Regions from separate parts of the Vibrio sp. ED004 genome, predicted to be linked through region 1. Evidence: riboswitches for the same ligand, from Rfam matches in the RefSeq annotation. Region 1 holds a riboswitch; the other holds the start of a gene.
The links. Region 1 has a riboswitch for lysine ahead of lysC (lysine-sensitive aspartokinase 3). Riboswitches for the same ligand answer to the same signal wherever they lie in the genome.
Positions count from the first base shown of each region.

Region 2: it holds a riboswitch for lysine, as region 1 does, so the genes downstream of both, ITG10_RS13830 (Na+/H+ antiporter NhaC family protein) here and lysC (lysine-sensitive aspartokinase 3) in region 1, are expected to answer to the same signal.

Region 1 covers NZ_CP066149.1:2,150,379-2,154,769, reverse strand. The annotation lists partial or broken gene tnpA (IS200/IS605 family transposase) at 48-481, opposite strand; gene ITG10_RS09815 (alanine--glyoxylate aminotransferase family protein) at 657-1,796, opposite strand; lysine riboswitch at 1,973-2,150, shown strand; gene lysC (lysine-sensitive aspartokinase 3) at 2,259-3,626, shown strand; gene metH (methionine synthase) at 3,741-4,391, opposite strand, start outside.
Region 2 covers NZ_CP066149.1:3,070,648-3,075,038, reverse strand. The annotation lists partial or broken gene ltrA (group II intron reverse transcriptase/maturase) at 1-427, opposite strand, end outside; gene ITG10_RS13830 (Na+/H+ antiporter NhaC family protein) at 1,214-2,806, opposite strand; lysine riboswitch at 2,919-3,096, opposite strand; gene ITG10_RS13825 (H-NS family nucleoid-associated regulatory protein) at 3,461-3,871, shown strand; gene ITG10_RS13820 (inosine/guanosine kinase) at 4,087-4,391, opposite strand, start outside.

The sequences.
Region 1 (4,391 bases):
TCTAAAGAAGGTGGCTTTATGTGAGCCCCCTAAAAGGGGGCCTTTGTTTAGTCCAACGCCAATTGCTGCTGCTCCACGCGCTCTTTTTTCTCTTGATGTCTTACATAGCGTCGAATGATTTCTTCATTAACCCCTACGCTATCGACAAAATAGCCCCTTTGCCAAAAGTGGTTACCCCAGAGTTTGTTTCTCCTTAAATATGGAAATTTACTAAAGAGTTTTAAAGCTATTTTGCCTTTCAATACGCCCATCAACTTGGATATCGATAACTTAGGCGGAACTTTTACTACCAAGTGCACGTGGTCAACTTGAACGTTTAATTCAACGACTTCACATCCAAGTTGATTACAGTAAACGTTTATACATCGATAAACTTCTTTACCTACATTGTTTTTCAAAATCCTAAATCGATACTTTGGTGTCCACACTATGTGATATTGACATCTCAAAATACGTGGGAAGCTTGATTATATCTGCTCATGTTATTTGTCCTCTTTGACTTCGCTAAAAATCAAGGGAGCATTTAACATGGGTAGAACTACAGGCAAAGCCAAACTGAATGATAACCACCTACTGAAGTAGGTGGTTTAGGGCTGAAAACAAAAAAAAGCGCACGATCTCTCGTGCGCTTTTTTTTTAATTTCAGTTTATTGCAGCTATTTCAAAACATCTTTTAGCGCTTTTAGGCACAACGCGACATTCTCTTTTCGCGCACCATAGCCCATTAGGCCGATACGCCACGCTTTGCCCGCTAGAGAACCAAGTCCTGCACCAATCTCAAGGTTATACTCTTCTAAAAGCTGAGTTCTGATTTTTGCTTCATCAATCCCTTCAGGGAAATAAAGCGCATTAAGTTGTGGTAAGCGGCTCTCCTCATCAACTACAAACTTCAATCCTAGTGCTTCAACACCTTCTTTCAACTCTTGGTGCATAGCGTGATGGCGAGACCAAGCATTATCTAAGCCTTCATTTTTCAGCAGCACAAGAGACTCATGTAGCGCATAAAGACTGTTTACAGGTGCAGTATGGTGATAGCTACGCTTACCTTCGCCACTCCAATAACCTAATACCAAGCTCTGATCTAAGAACCAACTTTGTACTGGTGATTGACGCGCCTTCATTTTCTCGACAGCACGCTGAGAGAAAGTCACTGGAGACAAACCCGGCACACAAGATAGACATTTCTGGCTTCCCGAATAAACCGCATCAAGCTGCCATTCATCGACCAACAACGGAACACCACCTAACGAAGTTACTGCATCAACAATCGTTAAGGCATCAAACTGACGAGCAATAGCCGAGATAGCTTGAGCATCCGATAGCGCTCCAGTTGATGTCTCGGCATGCACAAACGCGACAGCAACAGCATCGGGGTTTTCTGCCAATGCTTTTTCTACTTTCTCGACAGAAACAGGCTTGCCCCACTCGTCATCGACAAGAATCGCTTCACCACCGCAGCGAACAACATTCTCGCGCATACGTTCACCGAAAACACCGTTACGGCAAACGATCACCTTCTCTCCAGGTTCAATCAAGTTAACAAAACAGGTTTCCATACCTGCACTACCCGGTGCAGAAACGGCAATCGTAAATTCATTTTCCGTTTGGAAAGCGTATTTAAGAAGCTGTTTTAGCTCATCCATCATCGCAATAAACAGTGGATCTAGATGACCGATGGTTGGACGACTCAAAGCTTGCAGTACTTGAGGTGAGATATCAGAAGGACCTGGTCCCATTAACGTTCGGTGTGGTGGATAAAAGCTATCGATAGCAGCAGTGAGTGTTAAATTAGACATGTACATCCCTTACGTTAATGTTGTGAACAATCCACCCTAAAGCAAATTGATTACCTCAGCAATTAGCCATAAGTATTGAGGTCAAACCACTGTCACATAATTGTTAAAATTATTTTTCAATTATCTCAAGTTACGGATTGACATTGTTACCGCAAACACGTTCAATGAAATGGCTATCTAGCAGAAGAGGAGCACTGCCCAGGCAGATGTTTTGTGGAACCGCATTTCCAATACAAAACATTTATGGGGAGCAGTGCCGAGATAATAAAAGGATGCAGGACCTTTATTGTCGGTTGAGCGGGCTGAATCCCTTCAACTGTCGCCATTTCTATATGGTGAAGAGCTTCTGAGGTTACTATTCTAATAATTCCTCTCTTTTTGCTCTAAAACTCTCTTCGAAAAACATCGGACGTTGGATTACCCAACCGTAATTTTATTTTAGGAAGTCGTGGGAGATATATCGTGAGTGCATCTAATGTAGCTGGTTCTTTTAATGTCGCTAAGTTTGGTGGAACAAGTGTCGCCAACTTTGAAGCAATGAGCCGTTGTGCTGCCATTATTGAAAACAACTCAAATACGAAACTGGTCGTAAGTAGCGCGTGTTCTGGCGTGACCAACTTGCTTGTGGAACTCGCAAATGGAATTCAGGACAAAGCTCGCCGCCAAGAATTGATGACGCAGTTAGCTGACATCCACAATGCTATTCTTGACCAACTTGCGGATCCAATCAGCATCGAAAAAGAAGTTCATAACATTCTTGATGACATTGCGAGCGCAGCAGAAGCAGCATCATTTCAAGCAAGTACTAAGCTGACTGATCACCTTGTAGCATGTGGTGAGTTGATGTCGACACACATCCTAGCTCAAATAATTCGCGAGCGCGGAACACCCGCAGTTCGCTTTGATATTCGAGAAGTGATGCGCACCAATGATGATTTCGGAAAAGCAGAACCACAGCTAGAAGATATTGCCACTTTAGCAAAAGATAAACTGATTCCACTGTGCCAACAACAAGTTGTCGTTACTCAAGGTTTTATCGGTGCTGATAGCGAAAGCAACACCACTACATTAGGCCGTGGTGGCAGCGATTACTCAGCAGCACTTATTGCAGAATCTGTACAAGCGATTGGCTTAGAGATCTGGACTGATGTTCCGGGTATCTATACTACCGATCCACGTATTGCACCTAAAGCTTCTCCTATCCCAGAAATCAGCTTCAGTGAAGCATCGGAAATGGCAAACTTCGGCGCGAAGATCTTGCACCCATCAACACTAGTGCCTGCACTACGCCACCAAATCCCTGTTTTTGTTGGTTCATCGAAAGCACCAGAGCTAGGTGGAACTTGGATTCGCCAGCAAGTAGAAAGCTCTCCTCTGTTCAGAGCACTTGCCCTGCGCTGCAACCAAACTATGGTTACGCTGCGCAGTGCTAATATGTTCCATGCTTATGGCTTCTTAGCGAAAGTGTTCGAGATCCTTGCTAAACATAAGATCTCCGTCGATCTGATCACCACATCAGAGATCAGCGTTTCACTTACGCTGGATCAAACAGATACATCAGGTGGTGCTCCTGAATTACCAGAAGCAGCGCGTATTGAGCTTGAAGAACTGTGTTCTGTCGATATTGAGCATGACCTGTGCCTTGTTGCTCTTATTGGTAATAACATGAGTGAAAGCAAAGGCTATGCAAAGCAAGTATTCGGAACTCTAGAAGATTTTAATCTGCGTATGATTTGTTACGGCGCAAGCCCTCATAACCTGTGCTTCCTGCTAAATGAGTCTGTTTCTAAGTTAGCGATTCAGAAACTTCACCAAGAGTTATTTGAGTAGAAAGTCCATTTATCACCGACTGATAGATAACTAAATCACAAATACAAAAAGGGTTGCTAATAAGCAACCCTTTCTCTTTTTACTTTACGAATCAAAGTTCTCTATAGAACCAAACTAATTGATGTTTGGACCTAACCACTTCTCAGCTTCCAACATACCCCAGCCTTTACGATCGGCATAGCTATCCACTTGATCCTGTTGAATCTGTGCAATAGCAAAGTATCGAGCATCTGGGTGTGAAAAATACATACCAGACACAGAAGCACCAGGCCACATCGCATAGCTCGACGTTAAGGACATATCAATCGCTTTCTCAACGTCCATTAACTCCCACAACGTACCTTTCTCGGTATGCTCTGGGCAAGCAGGGTAACCTGGAGCAGGACGAATTCCTTGGTATTTCTCGCGAATCAAATCATCGTTCGATAAGTCTTCATCTGGCGAGTAACCCCAAATATCCTTTCTCACTTCTTTATGCAGGTACTCCGCGAATGCTTCAGCCAATCGATCAGCAACCGCTTGAATCATGATGGCATTGTAATCATCGCCATTCGCTTTATATTCATCTGCGAGTTCACGCTCTCCAATACCGCCAGTTACCGCAAAACCACCAATCCAATCCGCTTTACCGCTTTCTTTTGGAGCTATGTAATCAGACAAACAGTAGTTAAAGCCCTTTGGTTTCTCTGTTTGTTGACGGAGGTTATGCAGAACCTTCAATACCTCAGTACGAGATTCATCGGTATACACTTCAATGTCATCACC
Region 2 (4,391 bases), 920 kb from region 1:
TCCATATCTACGACGTGCTGTAATCCGTATCGGCGGATAAACATCGTGGATTTGTTGATTGCATCGTGACAACTTCGATTCGGTCTATACCCAAAACTTGATGGGTGAAATTGCTCTTCGAAGATGGGGGTGAGGATATCATTGAGTGCTTGTTGGACAACTCTGTCCCTAACGGTTGGGATCCCAAGCAATCGTACCCCTCCGTCTTCTTTGGGTATCTCTACTCGTTTGACTGGCTGAGGTTTGTATTGCTTGGTTTTGAGTTCAGAGAGAGTTGATCGAGGTTATCACTCAGATTTTCAGCGTAGTCGCTCAGGCTCTGCTCATCTATTCCAGCCGCGCCTTTCGCTTTCTTTACCTTTTTAAACCCTTTATACAGCCTCTCTTTGTTGAGCAGATGACCATATAAACTGTAATAAACTCGCACTTTCTCTCCTTGGGTTGTGTGCTGTGTGGGGACAAGTGTTTCATGTCCAGTGTGGGTGTTATTTCTCTCTGCTATTCAGCCTTCTAGCTCAATGGCAATTTACTGAAGTGTGTCAGAGTTACTCCCCTATACGGTTTCTTAGCTCAGTATCTTGCTTCCACAATCAACCAAACTAGGAATACCCCGATAGCGATTCGGTTTGGGTATCACTGAAAAAAACATCTGTTCATCACAGACTTAAAGTGTACTTCCTCCCTTCGCAGCACTGAGTGCTTTTGGCATTTCAGTGCTCCATCAGACTTGATGCTGATGGTCAGCTAAGTTTTCTCCTCCACACCATTACTGGGCTTCTCGGGCTTAGCCTTACTCACTACTACGGATTCATCTGCCACCTCGCACCAACACAGCTCTTAGCTTTCGCTTCGAGTTTGTGCTTCCAGACTTTGGATGTGGTGTCAGGCTTCCCCAGTTACTGCACTGGCTCCCTGTTAACAATGCCACCCTCAAGCACAGCATAGGTCTGACTGAGTATAGGGCTTCGCGCTATTTCGGACGCTTACCCACCTATACTGCCGAAGCAGGTTTACTTGCGTTGTGTACTGTTAACTTCCTATCGCTTCCTTCAGACCCTGCCGTTAGCCAGCAACGCCCTTGCGATTCGGATTATCTTCCCCTCAGTCGGGGTGATTCAGGTTTCTTTCAACCTAACGGGTTTGCCAGCTTCGCTGGGCAAACAAAAAAGGGAGGCAAACGCCTCCCTGATAGTTTACTGATTAACTTTCAGTTTTAGCTTTTGCACGTCGCCATCTTGCAGCGAGAGAAGTAAGCCAATGCAAAGCATACAGCAACAAACGTTAGAGACGCTGCGCCAAATGCGATGCCAATTGAAGATGTCATACCTAGAGTGATGAAACCAATGCACGATACGAACGCTACAGACAACGCGTATGGAAGCTGAGTCGATACGTGGTCGATATGGTTACAACGAGCACCAGTAGAAGACAGAATCGTCGTATCTGAGATTGGAGAACAGTGGTCACCAAATACTGCACCCGCTAGAACCGCACTTAGCATAGGAAGAATCAGTGCGATATCCGATGCTGCTGCCATATCACCCGCGATTGGTAACATGATGCCGAATGTACCCCAAGATGTACCTGTAGAGAACGCCATAACGCCCGCTAGAAGGAACAACATAACCGGTAGCCAGTGGTAATCAATGCTGCCTGTTACTAGAGATGATAGGTAAGAACCCGTTTTCATGTCTCCGATTACAGAACCGATAGTCCATGCAAACACAAGAATCAGAATCGCGCCAAACATAGAGCTAGCACCGATCCACATTGTTCTTGCGATATCAGCCATAGATAGCTTTTGCTTGAATACAGTCGCTAGTGCCACTAGTAAGCCGATAACACCACCGTAAACAAGAGACTTACCAACATCCGTGTTTTCGAATGCACCTAGAAGGTTAAATGCTTGGCCATCAGCAGCCAGCGCTTGACCACCTGTGTAAAGCATTGCAGCAACTGTCGCTACAATCAGCGATACGATTGGCATAACAAGATCAGAAACTGAACCGTTTTCGCTTTCTTCGATATCTAGCTCTTCGTTTAGATCGTGAGCTTGCTTTTGATCGTTGTCACCTTCAAAACCACGGCCTTGAGATGCTTCGATTTCATGCTCACGCATCTTACCAACATCTAGACCGAACCAAGCCACTGCGAACACCATTAATAGTGCAAACACAGCGTAGAAGTTCATTGGAATAAGACGAACGTAAGCGCCCAGTGCAGAATATTCAGTCACACCGTGTGTTACTAAGATGCCACCAATAATAGTAATGATGTAAGCACCCCAGCTAGAAGCCGGCATGATCACACACATTGGAGCAGCAGTAGAATCGAGAATATAAGCAAGCTTAGCGCGAGATACGTAGAAACGGTCTGTTACAGGGCGAGAGATTGCACCTACCGCTAAGCTGTTGAAGTAATCATCAACAAAGATGAATACACCTAGGAAAGCAGCAAGTAGTTTTGAACCACGTTTGCTTTTAACGCGAGACTGAGCCCACTCAGCGAATGCACGAGTACCACCAGACAGTGTTAATAGTGCAGTTGTCATTCCAAGAATGATTAGGAATGCGATGATGCTCATGTTCCAAGTGTTGATGCCACCATCTTCGATGAAAACACCAGATGCTTTAGTAAACACGTAGCTCGCTGCATTACCTACTGAATAGTCAGCAAGTAAGATAGCACCCATGATGATACCGACACCCAAAGAAACCAATACACGGCGGGTAACAATAGCAAGACTTAAAGCCACAAGGGGCGGAAGCAAAGATAAAGGCGATGTTGCAAAATCTATTAAATTCATGATCTTCAAAAACCAGTTTTTTATTTGGCTAGAGATCTACTGCAGACAAACTTGATACGGCTTATCAAGTTCATGTTGAACTAAGCGAAAGGGAAGTGAACACTTCACCCAACCCTACAGTAGCGCTCCATAGTTTAAAATTAAGACTATGGCAGTGTTGTACCTATTGAGCACAACCCCAGCAAATTGCTTAGATATACAATTTACTTCGGCAATTACACCTTTCATTCCCGTTCATTGGCATCACCCCAACGGAAGTTACTTTTTATAATTGCACCTCTACGTGCGATAACATTATTAACCGTGTAAACCAGAGTTTAACAACAAATTAACCAAGGCATCGCATCAGGTAGCCGCAATTGTACTCATCAAGAGCAACAATGCAACATATCATTCCGAGAAAAATAGCTTTTTGTTAATGAACTAATCAATAGAAGAATAGTCTACACAAGTTAATTACTCCACCTGTCACATATCAGTTTTTAAGATAATCTTAATAATTATTATAAATTCGATAGAAATGTGCCTTTGAAATTTCAACTATTCATCTCATTTTTATATTTAAATATGTAATAGAAGAAATACTATTTGTTTTATTCCTAAGCTCTGTTTATTATTAGGATGATTATTTAGTTTACCTTGATGGAAAATATCATGTCTGAATTAACAAAAACTCTATTAAATATCCGTAGCCTTCGCGCATTCTCACGTGAATTAACTCTTGAGCAACTAGAAGAAGCGCTAGACAAGCTAACTATTGTTGTACAAGAGCGTCAAGAGTCTGAAGCTGAAGAACGTGCAGCTAAAGCAGAACAAGAAGCTAAGCTTTCTGCTATCGCTGAACAAATTGCAAAAGACGGAATTGATGTTGCAGATCTTATTGCAGCTCTTTCTGGCGAAGCAAAATCTAAAACAACTAAAGCTAAACGCGCTCCTCGCCCAGCGAAATACAAATATGTAGACGCAAACGGCGACGAGAAAACTTGGACTGGTCAAGGTCGTACGCCTTCAGCTATCCAAGAACAGCTAGATGCTGGTAAATCTCTAGAAGAGTTTGCTATCTAAGTTAAGCGTTCAGTTTAATGAGTGGGTAATCAATTACACACTTAGCAATAGAATTAATATTTAAGTCGACCAAAGTATTATTTACGGCTTCAATATATTCAGAAACAAAAAAGGCTCCTTTCGGAGCCTTTTTTATATTTTGTTACCCTTTAATGTTCTTTATAAACATAGATGCGCATTTGATAAACTCGTACGCATCGGATAAACAAAGTCTCTTATCTTTCCCAGTACGCTTCTTCTAGGCTATCTTCTCTTTCAGGAAGACCACGAGATAAACGTGGAGAGTGTTGAACTAACACTTCATAGCTAGCACGGTTTGAATATTTACAAACTTGTGAGAAAGAAGAATAGGTCAAAAATGAATGTTGGTGCTTACTTGAGTTTGGCACGTTTTCTTTGTGGTACTTATTCGCAGCCATATCATGTAATAAAGCCGATAAAGCAGCATCACCTGCACCATTCGTATTTTTGATTTTTTCTGGGCCACCCATGTATGGCGCAATATGCGAATACACTTTAG